2 regions of the Luteimonas campi genome follow, and region 2 is predicted to be linked to the other one. Evidence: riboswitches for the same ligand, from Rfam matches in the RefSeq annotation. Region 2 holds a riboswitch; the other holds the start of a gene.
The links. A riboswitch is a leader RNA that binds a small molecule or an ion and turns the genes downstream of it on or off. The one in region 2 is predicted to bind cobalamin.
Positions count from the first base shown of each region.

Region 1: another riboswitch for cobalamin. It lies ahead of metE (5-methyltetrahydropteroyltriglutamate--homocysteine S-methyltransferase); the one in region 2 lies ahead of ACQYVW_RS15955 (TonB-dependent receptor domain-containing protein).

Region 1 is NZ_JBNWEM010000002.1:893,756-901,374, reverse strand. It holds gene ACQYVW_RS08925 (ribonucleoside-diphosphate reductase subunit alpha) at 1-923, shown strand, start outside; gene ACQYVW_RS08920 (ribonucleotide-diphosphate reductase subunit beta) at 1,086-2,156, shown strand; gene ACQYVW_RS08915 (flavodoxin) at 2,361-2,843, shown strand; gene ACQYVW_RS08910 (thioredoxin family protein) at 2,815-3,165, shown strand; gene ACQYVW_RS08905 (acyl-CoA thioesterase) at 3,162-3,563, shown strand; gene ACQYVW_RS08900 (DUF2789 domain-containing protein) at 3,648-3,905, shown strand; gene purU (formyltetrahydrofolate deformylase) at 3,996-4,847, shown strand; cobalamin riboswitch at 5,034-5,263, shown strand; gene metE (5-methyltetrahydropteroyltriglutamate--homocysteine S-methyltransferase) at 5,389-7,619, shown strand, end outside.
Region 2 is NZ_JBNWEM010000006.1:116,670-124,288, reverse strand. It holds gene polA (DNA polymerase I) at 1-733, shown strand, start outside; gene dinB (DNA polymerase IV) at 1,359-2,435, shown strand; gene gph (phosphoglycolate phosphatase) at 2,488-3,150, shown strand; gene ACQYVW_RS15960 (hypothetical protein) at 3,244-3,723, shown strand; gene ACQYVW_RS15955 (TonB-dependent receptor domain-containing protein) at 3,781-5,649, opposite strand; cobalamin riboswitch at 5,760-5,992, opposite strand; gene ACQYVW_RS15950 (TfoX/Sxy family protein) at 6,095-6,472, opposite strand; gene ACQYVW_RS15945 (GAF domain-containing protein) at 6,469-6,951, opposite strand; gene ACQYVW_RS15940 (TMEM175 family protein) at 6,994-7,619, shown strand, end outside.

The sequences.
Region 1 (7,619 bases), on a different contig from region 2:
TGAGCCCGACCACGCTCATGCAGGAGATCATCTCCGGCAACCAGATCGTGACCACGAAGCAGGCTGGCGATTTCGTGGTCTGCAACCTGTCCTCGATCAACCTCGGCCGCGCGGTGCTGCCGCCCGAGGGCCAGGGCGACCTGATCACCGACGTGCTCGAACGCCTGATCCCGATCCAGGTGCGGATGCTCGACAACGTGATCGACCTCAACGACCTGCCCGTGCCGCAGGCCACGATCACCAACCGGAAGTATCGAGCGATCGGCCTGGGCACGTTCGGCTGGCACCACCTGCTCGCGCAGAAGGGCATCCACTGGGACGAGCCCGCCGCGGAAGACTTCAGCGACGCACTGTACGAACGGATCAACTACCTCAGCATCCAGGCGAGCATGGAGCTGGCCCGGGAGAAGGGCACCTACCCGACGTTCGCCGGCAGCGACTGGCACAGCGGCGCCTACTTCCGCGACCGCGGCTACAACAGCAGCCAGTGGCTGGAGCTGTCGGCGCAGGTGTCGGTGAACGGGTTGCGCAACGGCTGGCTGCTGGCGGTGGCGCCGAACATGTCGACCGCGCAGATCGCCGGCAGCACCGCGTCGATCGACCCGATCTACTCGGCGTTCTACTACGAGGAGAAGAAGGACTATCGGCGCCCGGTCGCCGCGCCGGGCCTGTCGCTGGAGACCTGGCCGTACTACGAGAAGGGCGCGTACAAGCTCGACCAGTTCGCCTCGGTGCGCCAGAACGCGCGCCGCCAGCGCCATGTCGACCAGGCGATCAGTTTCAACCTGTACGTTCCCTCGACGATCCGGGCTTCGACGCTGCTGGAGCTGCACATGAGCGCGTGGCGGGAAGGCATCAAGACCACGTACTACGTGCGTTCGAACGATATCGATATCGCCGAGTGCGAGTGGTGCGCGAGCTGACAGCGCGCGTTCGCGCTGTCAGCTCCCCACGATTCGCGTTGCGAACCGCGGGCCTCGCTCATCTGCCTACACACCCCCGCGCCTTCGGCGCGCCCCCCTGACTCAGGGGGGCTCTACCCCAGAAAGAAATCGGCCGCTTCGCGCGACCGGAAGGAAAATGCAATGAACGCCATCGCACCGGCAGCGCCTGGCGCCGCCACGCCGCTCGAACGCATCCGTATCCTCGAGCCGCGCCATCCCAACCGTTCGACCGGCATCATCAATGGCCTCACCTCGGGCATCCTCAACTGGAACGACATCCCCTATCCATCGTTCTACCGCGCCTACAAGGAGCTCTCGACCAACTTCTGGATCCCGGACGAGGTCGACATGAAGAGCGACGCGCGCCAGTACGGCGAGCTGTCGGGGCGCGAGAAGAACGCCTTCGACTCGATCATTGGCCTGCTGGCCACGCTCGATTCGCCGCAGACGCGTTTCATCTACAACGTGGCCGAGTACATCACCGACCCGGCCGCGCACGCCAATGCCGCGATCATCGGCCAGCAGGAAGTGATCCACAACGAGAGCTACAGCTATGTGCTGGCCTCGATCACCGACCTGGCCAACCAGAACCGGATCTTCGAGATCGCGCGCACCCATCCGACCATCCTCAGGCGCAACGCGCCGATCATGGCGTCGTACGACGAGTTCATGCGCGAGAAGACGGCCGAGACCCTGCTGCGCTCGCTGATCCAGTCCTCGATCCTGGAGGGCATCAACTTCTATTCCGGCTTCGCCTACTTCTACAACCTGGTGCGGCAGAACCGCATGGCCGGCACCGGCAAGATCATCAGCTTCATCAACCGCGACGAGCTGGCCCACACCAAGTTCATCAGCGAGGTGATCCGCGCCATCGTCGGCGAGAACCCGGAGCTGCAGACCGACGAGCTCACCGATTACGTGCACTCGGCCTTCGCGCATGCCATCGAGCTGGAGACGCAGTGGACCGGCGAAGTGCTCGACGGCATCGACGGCATCGACGTGGACGAGATGATCCGCTACGTGAAGTACCGCGCCAACAAGATGGCCGGCATGCTCGGCATCGCGTCGATCTATCCGGAGACCAGCGAGAACGTGATGCCCTGGATCCGCGCCTACGCCGACAACTTCACCGAAACCAAGACCGACTTCTTCGAGATGCGCAACGCGTCCTACAAGAAGACCAACCTCGACAACGGCTTCGACGATCTGTGAGCGGGAGCCGTCTCATGTGGAGCCAGCCTCATGTGGAAGCGTGCCTCATGTGGGAGCCGGCCTCGTGTGGGAGCGCGCTTGCGCGCGAATTCCCTCCAGAGCGCCTAAGCCTTTCGCGCGCAAGCGCGCTCCCACAAAGCCGCATGCGGGAGGCGGAAGCCGTACCTGGGAGGCGAGCACGATGTGTATCGGGGCGCTGACGCCATGAAGGTGCTCATCGCCTTCGCGTCCCTGAGCGGCAATACGCGCGATGTCGCGCGCATGGTGCGTGCGTGCTGCGAGGTCCGGGGCCACACGGTGACCTGGATCGAGGCCGACATCGCCGGACTGGAGGCCGCGGGCGAGGGTCCGCGCCACGACCTCTACCTGCTCGGCAGCTGGACCGACAACGCCGGACGAACGCCGGCGGAGATGAAACATTTCATCGCCGAACTGGTTACGGCCGTCGGCAAGCCGGGCGCGCGGCTCGCGGTGTTCGGCACCGGCGAGACGCAGTGGGGCGAGGCCTACTACTGCGGCGCGGTGCGCCGTATCGCCCGCTACTTCGACTCGCCCTACCCGACATTGGAGGTCGAGCAGATGCCGCACGGCGAGCGCGACGCGCTGCGCATCCGGCAATGGACCGACCGCCTCCTCACTTCCATCGAGAACGCCCGCCATGCTGACCCTGCACGCGTCGTCGCCTGACGACTACCGCGCCACTCTCGCCGCCCATCCCCGCCTGCTGGTCGACTACCACAAGGACGACTGCCCCGGCTGCAGGATGCTGGACCTGTCGCTGCAGAAGTTCGCCGGCGACGAGGCCGCCGCGGGCCTGGTCCTGCTGAAGGTCAAGCTGGAAACCGTGGGCGAGGCGTTTTTCCGCAGCCTGGGCCTGCGCCAGACGCCCACTCTGTCGCTGTTCCGGGACGGCGCCGAGGTCGCGCGCCTGCCGGGCTTCCAGGCGCCGGGCCAGATCGAGCGCGCCGTGCGCATGTGGCTGCCGCTGGCCGAGGCGGCTGGCGCATGAGCGACGCGGCGCCAGGCGTGCCGGCCACCGAGGCGCGCATGCTCGAGATCGTGTTCCCGGACCATGCCAACCACCTCGGTACGCTGTTCGGTGGCCAGGCGCTGGCCTGGATGGACAAGGCCGCCTTCATCGCCGCCACGCGCTACTCGCGCCGCAACGTGGTGACGGCGCGCTCGGAGCAGGTCGATTTCCGCCTGCCGATCCGCCAGGGCGAGCTGGTGGAGACCATCGCCCGCGTCGCGCAGGTGGGCCGCACCTCGATGCAGGTCGAGGTCGAGGTGATATCCGAGGACCTGCTCAGCGGTACGCGCACGCTGTGCACGCGCGGACGATTCGTGATGATCGCGCTCGACCGCGACGGCAGGCCCTCGCAGGTACCGCCGCTGCCGGCGTGCTGAGCCGGGCGCTCACGCCGCCTTGCCGCAGCCGCGGCGATCCTGCCGGCCCGCCGGATCGCCCGGCCGCCGATCCGGAACGCGCGCGTGGACGAGACCGCCCCCAGCATGACCCACCTCTTCGAGCAGCTTGGCCTGGACGCCTCGCCGGCGGCGATCGCCGGCTTCATCGCGGCGCATCGGCTGGCCGGCGATGTGCACGTGTATGAGGCGCCGTTCTGGAACGCCGGCCAGCGCCAGTTCCTGGCCGAGAGCATCGGCGCCGACGCGAAGTGGGCCATCGTGGTCGACCAGCTCAACGAGGCGCTGCACGAGGACGTGGTCCAGCCCCAGGCCGGGTCCTGACCGCCGCCTTTCGTTGCTGGCGCAACCGAAGCTGCGGGCGCCCTTGTCCCTGTGACATAGTCCCGCGCCCGCCCGCCGCAGCGCGATGCAATGCCCCGCGACCACATCCTCACCCTCTCCTGCCCGGACCGCACCGGCATCGTGCACCGGGTGTCCGGCCTGCTGTTCGAGCACGGCTGCAACATCCTGGATGCGCAGCAGTTCGGCGATGCCGAGTTCGGGCGCTTCTTCCTGCGCGTGCACTTCGACGTGCCGCAGGCCGGCGACATCGACGCGGTGCGCGCGGCCTTCGTGCCGCTGGCCTCGGCCCACGCGATGGACTGGGGCGTGCACGACGCGCGCCGACGCGCGCGCCTGCTGGTGCTGGTGAGCCGCCAGGGGCACTGCCTCAACGACCTGCTGTTCCGCACCCACAGCCGCCAGCTGCGCGCCGACATCGCGGCGGTGGCGTCCAACCACGGCGACTATGCCCAGCTGGCCGGCAGCTACGGCGTGCCGTTCCACCACTTCCCGGTCGATGGCGCCACACGCGAGGCGCAGGAACAGCGGATCCTGGACCTGGTGGAGCGCGAGCGCATCGACCTGGTGGTGCTGGCGCGCTACATGCAGATCCTCTCGCCGCACCTGTGCGCGGCGCTGGCCGGACGCGCGATCAACATCCACCACAGCTTCCTGCCGAGCTTCAAGGGCGCCCAGCCCTACCACCAGGCGCACGCGCGCGGGGTCAAGATCATCGGCGCCACCGCGCACTACGTGACGCCCGACCTCGACGAGGGCCCGATCATCGACCAGGACGTGGCCCACGTGGACCATGCGATGACGCCGGCGGCGCTGATCCGCATCGGCAGCGACATCGAATCGCGCGTGCTGGCGCGCGCGGTGCGCCTGCACGTGGAGCACCGGATCCTGCTCAACGGCCATCGCACGGTGGTGTTCCGCTGAGGTCCCCACGCTGCGCGGCGCGTCAGCAGATCCACAGCATCGCGTTCGCAGCGACGCATATTCCGAGGCACCCGGGGGCCGCAGCACGGTCCGCCGCGTGCTGCACGGCGCCTCCGGGTCCAGACGAAGATCGCGCGGTCCCGCCCGTCCGGAGGGTCCGGCCTTGACCGACGCCCCAACCAGGCGTACCGTCCACGCCGCCAAGGTATGTATCGCTTAATCTCGATAAAGCGATATGTTTAAAAGGGAAGCCGGTAGGACCCCCGGGTCGAAGCCGGCACTGCCCCGCAGCGGTATGTGGAAACGACCTTCGCCATGAAGCACTGGGCCATGCCCGGGAAGCGGCGAACAGTAGGAAGGGCGAGAACCGTCCTGTGTCCACGAGTCCGAAGACCTGCCTGGCCGGAGAACGATCTCCGTCGACCTGGCGCCCGTGGGAGGTGCGGGGAGCCGTGCCCGTCGACCGGGCGCGTGTCTTCGCGCGTGTCTCACGGCTCCGAATCGCCCGAGGGGGCGACCACGAATCGAGGATGACACGCACATGACCACCGTATGCAACCTGGGCTTCCCGCGCATCGGCCTGCGACGGGAGCTGAAGAAGGCTGTCGAAGCCTACTGGCGCGGCGACGCCACCGCCGCACAGCTGCACGACCAGGCCAGGACGCTCCGGCTGAGGCACTGGCAGCTCCAGCACGCCGCTGGCGCGGACGTCGTGCCCTGCAACGATTTCTCGCTGTACGACCACGTGCTCGACACGGCCGTGCTGTTCGACGCCGTCCCGCAGCGTTACAGGTCGCTGCTCGAATCGGACCCCCTGCGCGGCTACTTCGCGATGGCGCGCGGCGACCAGCGCGATGGGCTCGACCTGCCTGCGCTGGAAATGACCAAGTGGTTCGACACGAACTACCACTACCTGGTCCCGGAACTCGAGGCTGGACAGTCGTTCCGGCTGCGCGGCGACAAGCCGGTCGCCGAGTTCATCGAGGCGCGCGACGCAGGCGCGAAGGCACGCCCGGTGCTGCTGGGTCCAGTGAGCTTCCTGCTGCTGTCCAAGTGCGTCGATGGCAGTCGGCCGCTGGAGCTGCTGCCGGCGTTGCTGCCTGTCTACGCGCAACTGCTGGTTGCGCTGCGACGCGCGGGCGCCGAGTGGGTGCAACTGGATGAGCCCTGCCTGGTGCTCGACCTCGACGAAGATGCGGCCCAGGCCTTCCAGCATGCCTACGCTGTGCTCACAAAAGCCGGCGGGCCGAAGCTGCTGCTGGCGACGTATTTCGGGCCGCTCGGACCGCGCCTGCCGCTTGCCGCATCGCTGCCGGTCGATGGCCTGCACGTGGATCTGGTGCGTGCGCCCGAGCAGCTGGACGCGGTGCTGGACGCACTGCGCGTGGAGTGTGTGCTGTCGCTGGGGGTTGTCGACGGGCGTAACATCTGGCGGACCGATCTCGATCGGGCGGTGACGCTTGTCCGCTCGGCCGCGGACAGAATCGGCAACGACCGTCTGCAGGTGGCGCCCTCGTGTTCGCTGCTGCACGTCCCCATCGACGCGAGCCTCGAAACCGGGCTGGCGGGCGAACTGCGCGGCTGGCTCGCCTTCGCCAGGGAGAAGATCGGCGAGCTGCGCGTGATGGCCGACGCCGTGAACGGCCTCGCATCGGCCGGCGCCACGCTGGAGCTCGCGCGCGAGCGTCTCCAGGCCCGCCGCGGCTCGCGCCGTGTCCACCGTCCCGAGGTGGCCGCGCGGGTCGCCGGCGTGTCGCCGGACGAGACCCGCCGCGCGACGCCCTACGCCCAGCGGAGCAGGCTGCAGCAAGACCGCCTGCAGCTGCCGCCATTCCCGACCACAACGATCGGGTCGTTTCCCCAAACCCCTGAGATTCGCAAGGCGCGCGCCGCGTTCAGGGCTGGTCGGCTGGACGGGGCGGCGTACGAGGCCTTCCTCGAAGCGCAGACCGCGCGCTGCGTCGAGGCCCAGGAGCGTCTCGGCATCGACGTGCTGGTGCACGGCGAGTTCGAACGCAACGACATGGTCGAATACTTCGGCGAACAACTGGAAGGATTCGCCTTTACCCGCAATGGCTGGGTGCAGAGCTACGGCTCGCGCTGCGTGAAACCGCCGATCATCTACGGCGACGTGTCGCGTCCCGCGCCGATGACGGTGCGCTGGTCGACGCACGCGCAGTCGCTCACGCGCCGGCCGATGAAGGGCATGCTCACCGGCCCGGTGACGATGCTGCAGTGGTCGTTCGTGCGCGACGACCAGCCGCGCGCCGAGACCTGCCGGCAGATCGCGATCGCCCTGCGGGACGAAGTGGAGGACCTGGAGGCGGCGGGCATCGGCATCATCCAGGTCGACGAACCCGCTCTGCGCGAAGGCCTGCCCCTGCTGCGCCAGGACTGGGGCGAGTACCTCGGCTGGGCGGTGGAATGTTTCCGCATCACCACCGCGTCGGTGGGCGATTGCACGCAGATCCACACCCACATGTGCTATTCCGAGTTCAACGACATCATCGACGCGGTCGCGGCGATGGATGCGGACGTGATCTCGATCGAAACCTCCCGCTCGCGCATGGAACTGCTGGATGCGTTCGTGCGGTTCCGCTATCCCAATGCGATCGGACCGGGCATCTACGACATCCATTCGCCGCGCGTGCCCGACCGCCGGGAAATGAGCGAACTGCTGCGCAAGGCCATGTCGGTCATCCCTGCCGACCAGCTCTGGGTCAATCCGGACTGCGGGCTCAAGACCCGCGGCTGGACCGAAACGATGGCCGC
Region 2 (7,619 bases):
CGGGCGCCGCATCCGCAAGGCCTTCGTTGCCCCCCCCGGGCGGCGCCTGGTGGCCTGCGACTACTCGCAGATCGAGCTGCGGATCATGGCCCACCTCTCGGGCGACGCCGGGTTGCTGGAGGCGTTCTCGGCCGACGCCGACATCCATCGCGCCACGGCCGCCGAGGTGTTCGGCCGCCGCCTCGAGGAAGTGAGCGCGAACGAGCGGCGCGCGGCCAAGGCGATCAACTTCGGCCTGATGTACGGCATGGGCGCCTTCGGCCTGGCCCGCAACCTGGGGATCGGTCGCGGCGAGGCGCAGGAATACATCGCCACCTACTTCTCGCGCTATCCGGGCGTGCGCGATTTCATGGAACGCACCCGCCAGCAGGCGCGCGAACAGGGCTACGTGGAAACGGTGTTCGGCCGGCGGCTGTACCTGGAATACATCCAGCGGGGCAACCAGGCCCAGCGGGCGGGCGCCGAACGCGCTGCGATCAACGCGCCGATGCAGGGCACCGCGGCAGACATCATCAAGCGGGCGATGATCGACATCGACGGCTGGCTGGCCGGGCAGGGCGGCGCGGCGCAGATGATCCTGCAGGTGCACGACGAACTGGTGTTCGAGGTGGACCAGGGTTTCGCCGACACCTTGCTGCGGGAAGTGCCGGCGAGAATGTCCGCAGCAGCGGAACTGCGTGTTCCGCTGGTGGTCGATTCGGGCATCGGCGCCGACTGGGACGAGGCGCATTGATCGCCGCTTGTGCTCCAGTTGACCGGTTTCCGTGACAGGCGCCACCAATCCGCTTTTCGGCGTGTTCGCGACGAGGTAAACGCGGGCTGAATTCTTCCGGAGGGGTAGCGCTATCTTCACGAACTCTCAATGTTCGTGGTGGTCATATAGTTCGCGACAGATGCAAGGTCTGTCGCTGATCTCCTCCCATCCCCTGGAGCAGATCCGGAACGTAAGACTTCTCCCCGAGTCCCGTTCCCCGAGCCCCGCCGGCCCCCCCTGCCTGCGGGGCTTTTTTATGCGCGTCTGCCGACAAGGCTGAGCCAGGACGGCCTCGATGCGGCCGCGGGGCGCGTCGGCGATGGGTCGCCCGAGTGCAGGCGTTGCCGGTGGGACTGAACGCGATCCGCGCGATCCGCTGCGCGGCGCGCGCTGCAAGCCTGCGTCACGTCGCGTAGACCTGCGCCACGCAGGCTCGCCCTCCGCGGCCTGCGGCCCGCAAGGTCGGGACGGGCGCGCGCGGCGGATTGCAGATCGTGGCGTTCCACCTGCGGTCGCCGTCGGGGCAGGACGGCCATTTCCGGACCACGCGAGACAGCCTGCCGGGACCCGCGGCCCCAGGCCCGGCGAATAGAATGTCGCGGCCGTGCGCAAGATCCTGCACATCGACATGGACGCGTTCTACGCGTCGGTGGAACAGCGCGACGATCCCTCGCTGCGCGGCCGGCCCGTGGTCGTGGCCTGGCGTGGCGCGCGCTCGGTGGTGTGCGCCGCGTCCTACGAGGCGCGTCGCTACGGCGTGCGCTCGGCGATGCCCGCGATGCGCGCCGAGCGGCTGTGCCCGGATGCGGTATTCGTGCCGCCGGACTTCCCGCGCTACAAGGCGGTGTCGCGCCAGGTGCGCGCGATCTTCCTGGAACACACCGACCTGGTCGAACCGCTGTCGCTGGACGAGGCCTATCTGGACGTCACCGTCCCGAAGATCGACTCGGCCAGCGCCACCGCCACGGCGCAGGCGATCCGTGCGCGCATCCGCGAGGAAACGCAGCTGACCGCCTCGGCGGGGGTGGCGCCGAACAAGTTCATCGCCAAGATCGCCTCGGACTGGAACAAGCCCGATGGCCTGTTCGTGGTGCGGCCCGAGCGGGTGGAAGCGTTCCTGACGCCGCTGCCGGTGGGCCGGATCCCGGGCGTGGGCAAGGTGATGCAGGGCAAGCTGGAGGAACTGGGCGTGCGCACGGTGGGCGACCTGCGCACGCTGCCGCTGGAGGCGCTGCAGGCGCGCTTCGGCAGTTACGGCGGCTCCCTGTACCGGCGGGCGCGCGGCATCGACGAGCGCCCGGTCGAACCCGACCAGCCGGTGCAGTCGATCTCCGCTGAGGACACCTTCGCCCAGGACCTGCCGCTGCACGAACTGGCGCCGCACGTGCGGCGGATGGCCGAGAAGGCCTGGACCGCCACGCGCAAGACCCCGCGCGTGGGCCGTACCGTGGTGCTCAAGCTCAAGACCGCGCAGTTCCGCATCCTGAGCCGCAGCCTCACGCCGGATGCGCCGCCGGCGTCGCTGGACGAGTTCAGCACGATCGCCCTGTCCCTGCTCGGCCGCGTGGCGCTGCCCGAGGCCACGCGCTACCGCCTGGTGGGCGTGGGCCTGTCCAACTTCCAGGATCCGGCGGAGTACGCGGTCCAGGCCCGGCTGTTCGAGGCCGCCTCCAGCGCCTGACCGGCCCGCGCCGGGCGAATACACTGGTCCGCCGGCCGCCGGTGCCTAGCGCATGACGTTCCCCTTCCACGCCGTCCTGTTCGACCTCGATGGCACCCTGATCGACAGCGCAGGCGGCATCGCCGAGGCGGTGAACCGCACCCTGGCCGACCTGGGCCACGCCACCCAGGACGAGGCCACCGTGCGTGGCTGGATCGGGGATGGGGCGCGCCTGCTGCTGCGGCGCGCGCTGGAACACGCCGGCGCCGCCGTGCCCGAGGGCGACGCCTTCGAGCGCGCCTACGCCTTGCTGATGCGCCACTACGGCGATTCGCTGCCGCGCCAGGCGGTAGCCTACCCGGGCGCGGCCGAGGCGATGCGCGGGCTGCAGGCGCGGGGCGTGCGGATCGCGCTTTGCACCAACAAGCCCGAACGCTTCATCGCCCCGCTGCTCGATGCGCTGGGCTGGCAGGACAGCTTCGAGGCGATCGTCGGTGGCGACAGCCTGCCGGAGCGCAAGCCGGAGGCGCGCCCCTTGCTGCACATCGCCGAAGGATTCGGGCTGGAGGCGCGCGCGTGCCTGATGGTCGGCGATTCGCGCACCGACGCCGATGCCGCGGCCGCGGCGGCCATGCCGCTGGCCCTGGTGGACTACGGCTACCGCCGCGACTTCGATCTCGAAGCGGCCGGCGCCTGGCGCGTGGTCGCCGACCTGCGCGCGCTGTTCGAGGGCTGAGGCCGCGGCGCTGTCAGCAGGTGCGCCAGGCTGCTGACAACACCTCCACCCGGGACGGCGCTAGGCTCGCAGGCGTGTCACCGGAGGAGATGCATGGGCACGATCCGACAGGGGGCCGCAGCCGAGCTGTGGCAATCGGCGATCCGTGAAGCCTGCCGCGAAGGCTGGCCGGAACTCGATGAAGCGCAGGAGAGCTACCTGGTCTTCGTCCTGCTGCGCCACCAGCGCGATGCGCGCCTGCTGGCGCGCATCCAGGCACTGGAATGGCTCGACGCGCAGCAGCAGGCCGGAAGCGTGCGCGCCGACGCGCTGCGCGACGTGGGCGACCGCTGCCTGCTGGTGGCCGGGCTGTTCCCGGCGCTGGCCCGGCGGCGCCGGGTAAGCGTGGACTACTTCGTGGACCTGGGCCGCGGCGCCTACCAGGGCGTGGCCGATGCCGGACGCGACGCCTATGCCGACCTGTTCGCGCGGCTGGCCGACAGCTATCGCGACCTGGTCTCGGTATTGCGCGGCGTGCGTGGCGGGCCGGCCGCAGCGCGGGTGCTGTCGCCGGCGGGCGCGCTGCTCCACTGAGCAAAGGCGGCGCGGACACCAGGGCGCCCGCGCCGCCTTCGCCGGACGGCGTTGCGATCAGCGCGGCATCGGCCGCCAGCGCAGCGTCAGCTGGTATTCGCGGCCGGGCTGGTGGTACCAGGCGACGGTCTCGTACTCGCGGTCGAAGACGTTGCTGGCGCGGGCGAGCAGGGTCCAGTCGCGATGGAAGGCGTATTCCAGGCGCAGGTCGGTGGTCGCGTAACCGCCGAGGCGGACGCTGTTGGCCGCGTCGTCGTAGCGCGCGCCGGCGCCGCGCACGGTGATCCCCGCCCGCACCGGCCCAAACCCGCGGTCAAGTTCGATGCGGCCGGTATTACGCGCGCGCCGCGCCAGGATGCGGTCGTGGTGGACGCCGCCGCTGCGGTCGCGGGGGTCGGCATGGCTGAGCTGGGCGGACAGCTCGAAACCGGCGAGGCGGGTATCCAGACCGAGTTCCGCACCCCGGATCCGGGCCTGGTCGATGTTGCTGCCCACGCCCAGGAAATCCGGCGGCGGATACACGAACACGATCAGATCGTCGATGCGGCTCTCGAAGACATCCAGCGACCAGCGGTGGCTGGCGGTGGTCCGCGAAAGACCGAGGTTGAAGCTGCGCGAGGTCTCCGGCTGCAGGCCGGGGCTCTCGGAGCCCGGGTAGTACAGATCGTTGAAGGTCGGGGCCTTGAACCCGGTTGCCGCATTAGCCGACAGCTGCAGGCCGCCGCCCAGGGTCTTGCCCCAGCCGAGGCCGCCGGTGAGGTGGTTGCCGAACTGCGCATTGTCGTCGTTGCGCAGGCTGGCCTGGAGGCGCTGCGTGCCGATCCGGCCGTCGTAAGCCAGGAACAGGCCCGTGTTGTCGCGGTCGTCCACGGTGTAGGGCACCAGGCTGTCGACCCGGTCGTGGAGATGGTCGAGACCGACGCTGAGCAGGTGCTGCGGCTTCAGGCGCAGGTCGGCCTGCAGCGATGCGCTGTCGCGGCGGGTGACGAAGACGCTGCGCAGCGCTTCGCCCTGGTAGTCGTCGGAGCGGTCCTGGTTGCGTCCGAGCGCGGCGGTCAGCGCCAGCCGGCCGTCCTGTGGCGCGTGCCGGAACTTCAGCCCGGAAACCTGCTGCCGCACCCTGGAGCGGTTGGTCCAGGATCCGTCGAACTCGGTCTCGCCATCGGCCTGCAGGAAGTGTCCCTCGACATCGGCGCTGTCGCCCAGGCGCAGGCCGCCGCGCAGGCCCAACGACACGTTGCGAGCGCCGTCGTCGTCGGGTTCGTCGGCAAAGCAGCCCTGGAACAGCGCGCCGGAGCCGCGGCAGGCGTTGAAGCCGTCGGTCGAGTCGTAGGCGCCATGCACCCCCAGCCAGCCGCGCTCGCCGCGCAGGTCGAAGCCGGCGCTGACCTCGCGGCTGCGGTGGCTGCCGAGGCCCAGGCTCAGCTGCGGCGACAGGCCGGGGGCGGCCGCGCGCCGGGTGAAGATCTGCACCACGCCGCCGATCGCCTCCGATCCGTACAGGCTCGAGCGTGGCCCGCGGATGATCTCGATGCGCTCGATCTGCGCCAGCGGCAGGTCCTGGATCGCCGGCATGCCGGCGGTGGCCGAGTTGATCTTGATCCCGTCGAGCAGGACCAGCACGTGGTCGGATTCGGCGCCGCGCAGGTACAGGCTGCTGAGCTTGCCGCGGCCGCCGGTGTTGCCGACATCCACGCCGGCACGCCCGCGCAGCAGGTCGATCAGGTCGCGCGCCTGGCTGCGCTCGATCTGGTCGCGGTCGATCACCTCGGCCGGAACCAGGCTCTCGGACAGGCGCACCTGGGTACGGGTGCCGGTGACGACCACTTCGTCCAGGTCGACGGCCGATTGCGCGGCCGACGCCGCGGGCAGGGCCGCGGCAAACGCCGTGGCCAGGGACAGGGAAAGCAGACTACGGCTCAACATCGCAACGGCTCCATCGCGCGCCCCGCGCGCCTTGCATGGCATGGAGTTGCGCGGGAGGACGGCGGACGGGCACGCGACGCGCACGGCACGCCGCGACGCCCTCCGCATCGCAACCAGTGGGCTCCAGGGCCGGTCTCCGGACTCGCGGGTGGGGCGTGTTGTCGCCCCGGCCGTCGCGCCTTCCCATGCAGTGCACAGTGGCGGATGCGGCGGCCGTACTCGCTTACCGTTGCGGGGGCAGTGCCGGAATGGCTGCGTCGCGTGTGGCGACGCCGGCGTCACCGGCTTCCCGTTTCAGCCCTTGGACGAACGTCCGCGGGCCACCCTGGAGCAGCGCGCATTGTACGGGAGCGCGCTGCGGACCGGGTACGGAACGGGCGATATGGACGGCGGCGGGCTTTCCGCGCGCGTCCGGCGCGGAGCCCGGCACGGGCGGCCAACGCGATCAGTCGCGTTCGTCGCCCGCGGGTTCGTCGAGGAAACCGAACGATGCGGACGGCGCCTCGTCCTGGTGATGGGTGGTGGTCACCGGCGCGGCCGCGGGGCGTCCGCGTGGCGGCGGCAGCTCGGCGGTGGCCGCCTCCACCGCGGCCACCAGTTCGGCGCGTCGCGCCTCGGGCACGTCCTGCCAGTGGCAGTCCTGCATCGCGCCTTCCAGCGCGTAGAGCATGTTCAGGCTTGGCTTGAAGCCGGCGCGCTTGACCCGCATGAACGCGTCCACCGGCCCGGCGGCGACGAGGTCCTCGTTGGTCCGAAGGCCGACCTGGCGCAGCCAGGCGGCGGACTTCGGGCCGATGTTGCGCATCTTCAGCGGTGCATTCATGGCAGCGATTGGACGTAGATGCGGGCGATGGCTTCCAGCCCCTCCTGGTCTTGAACGTCGAAACGGGCCGGGTCAGGACTGTCCAGGTCGAACACGCCGACGAGGCTGTCGCCCTGCACCAGCGGCACCACCAGCTCCGAGCGCGACGCCGCGTCGCAGGCGATGTGCCCCGGGAACGCGTGCACGTCCTCGACCCGCTGGGTCTGGCGACTGCGTGCGGCCGCGCCGCAGACCCCGCGATCGAGCGGGATCCGCACGCAGGCCGGAAGACCCTGGAACGGCCCGACCACGAGCTCGGTGCCGTCGAAGAAATAGAATCCGGCCCAGTTCAGCCGCGGCAGCGCGTGGTAGACCAGCGCCGAGAGGTTGGCGGCGTTGGCGATGCGGTCGCGCTCGCCGTACAGCAGCGCGCGCGCCTGCTCGGCGAGCTGGGCATACTGCTGCGGCTTGTCGCCGCTTAGACTGGCTGCAGTGAACATGCGGCCAGTGTAGCAGCGCATGCCGCGCGCTCCGGAGGATGGATGGACCACCTGCAGCAGTTGCCACGCGACGCTTCCGGCTTCCGGCTGCGCGGCGTGCAGGTCACGCGCCTGGAGACCTTCGTCGATGCGGCTTTCGCGTTCTCGCTGACACTGCTGGTGATCGTCACCAGCGACCTGCCGCAGACCGCCGCCGAGCTGCACGCGGCGCTGCGCAAGGTGCCCACCTTCGTCGCCTGCTTCGCGGTGCTGACGATGTTCTGGGCCGCGCACAACCGCTGGAGCCGGCGCGTCGGCCTGGAGGACGCGACCGCGACCGTGCTCAGCCTGGCGCTGGTGCTGGTGGTGATGGTGTACGTCTATCCCCTGCGGATGGTGACCTCGAGCTTCCTGTCCCTGCTCACCGGCGGCTGGCTGCCCAACGAGCTGGGCTTTGAGCCGGCGCGCGCGATGCGCGACCTGCAGACCACCTTCATCGTCTACAGCCTGGGCTTCGGCCTGCTGGCCTGGCTGCTGTGGCGGCTCAATGCCCATGCCCTGCGTCAGGCCGACGCGCTCGGCCTGGACGCCAACGAGCGCCACCAGCTGCGCACCGAGGTCGGCTCGCACGCGATCCTCGCCACCGTGTCGCTCGCGGCCTTCCTGCTGGCCTTGTCGCTTTACGTGCG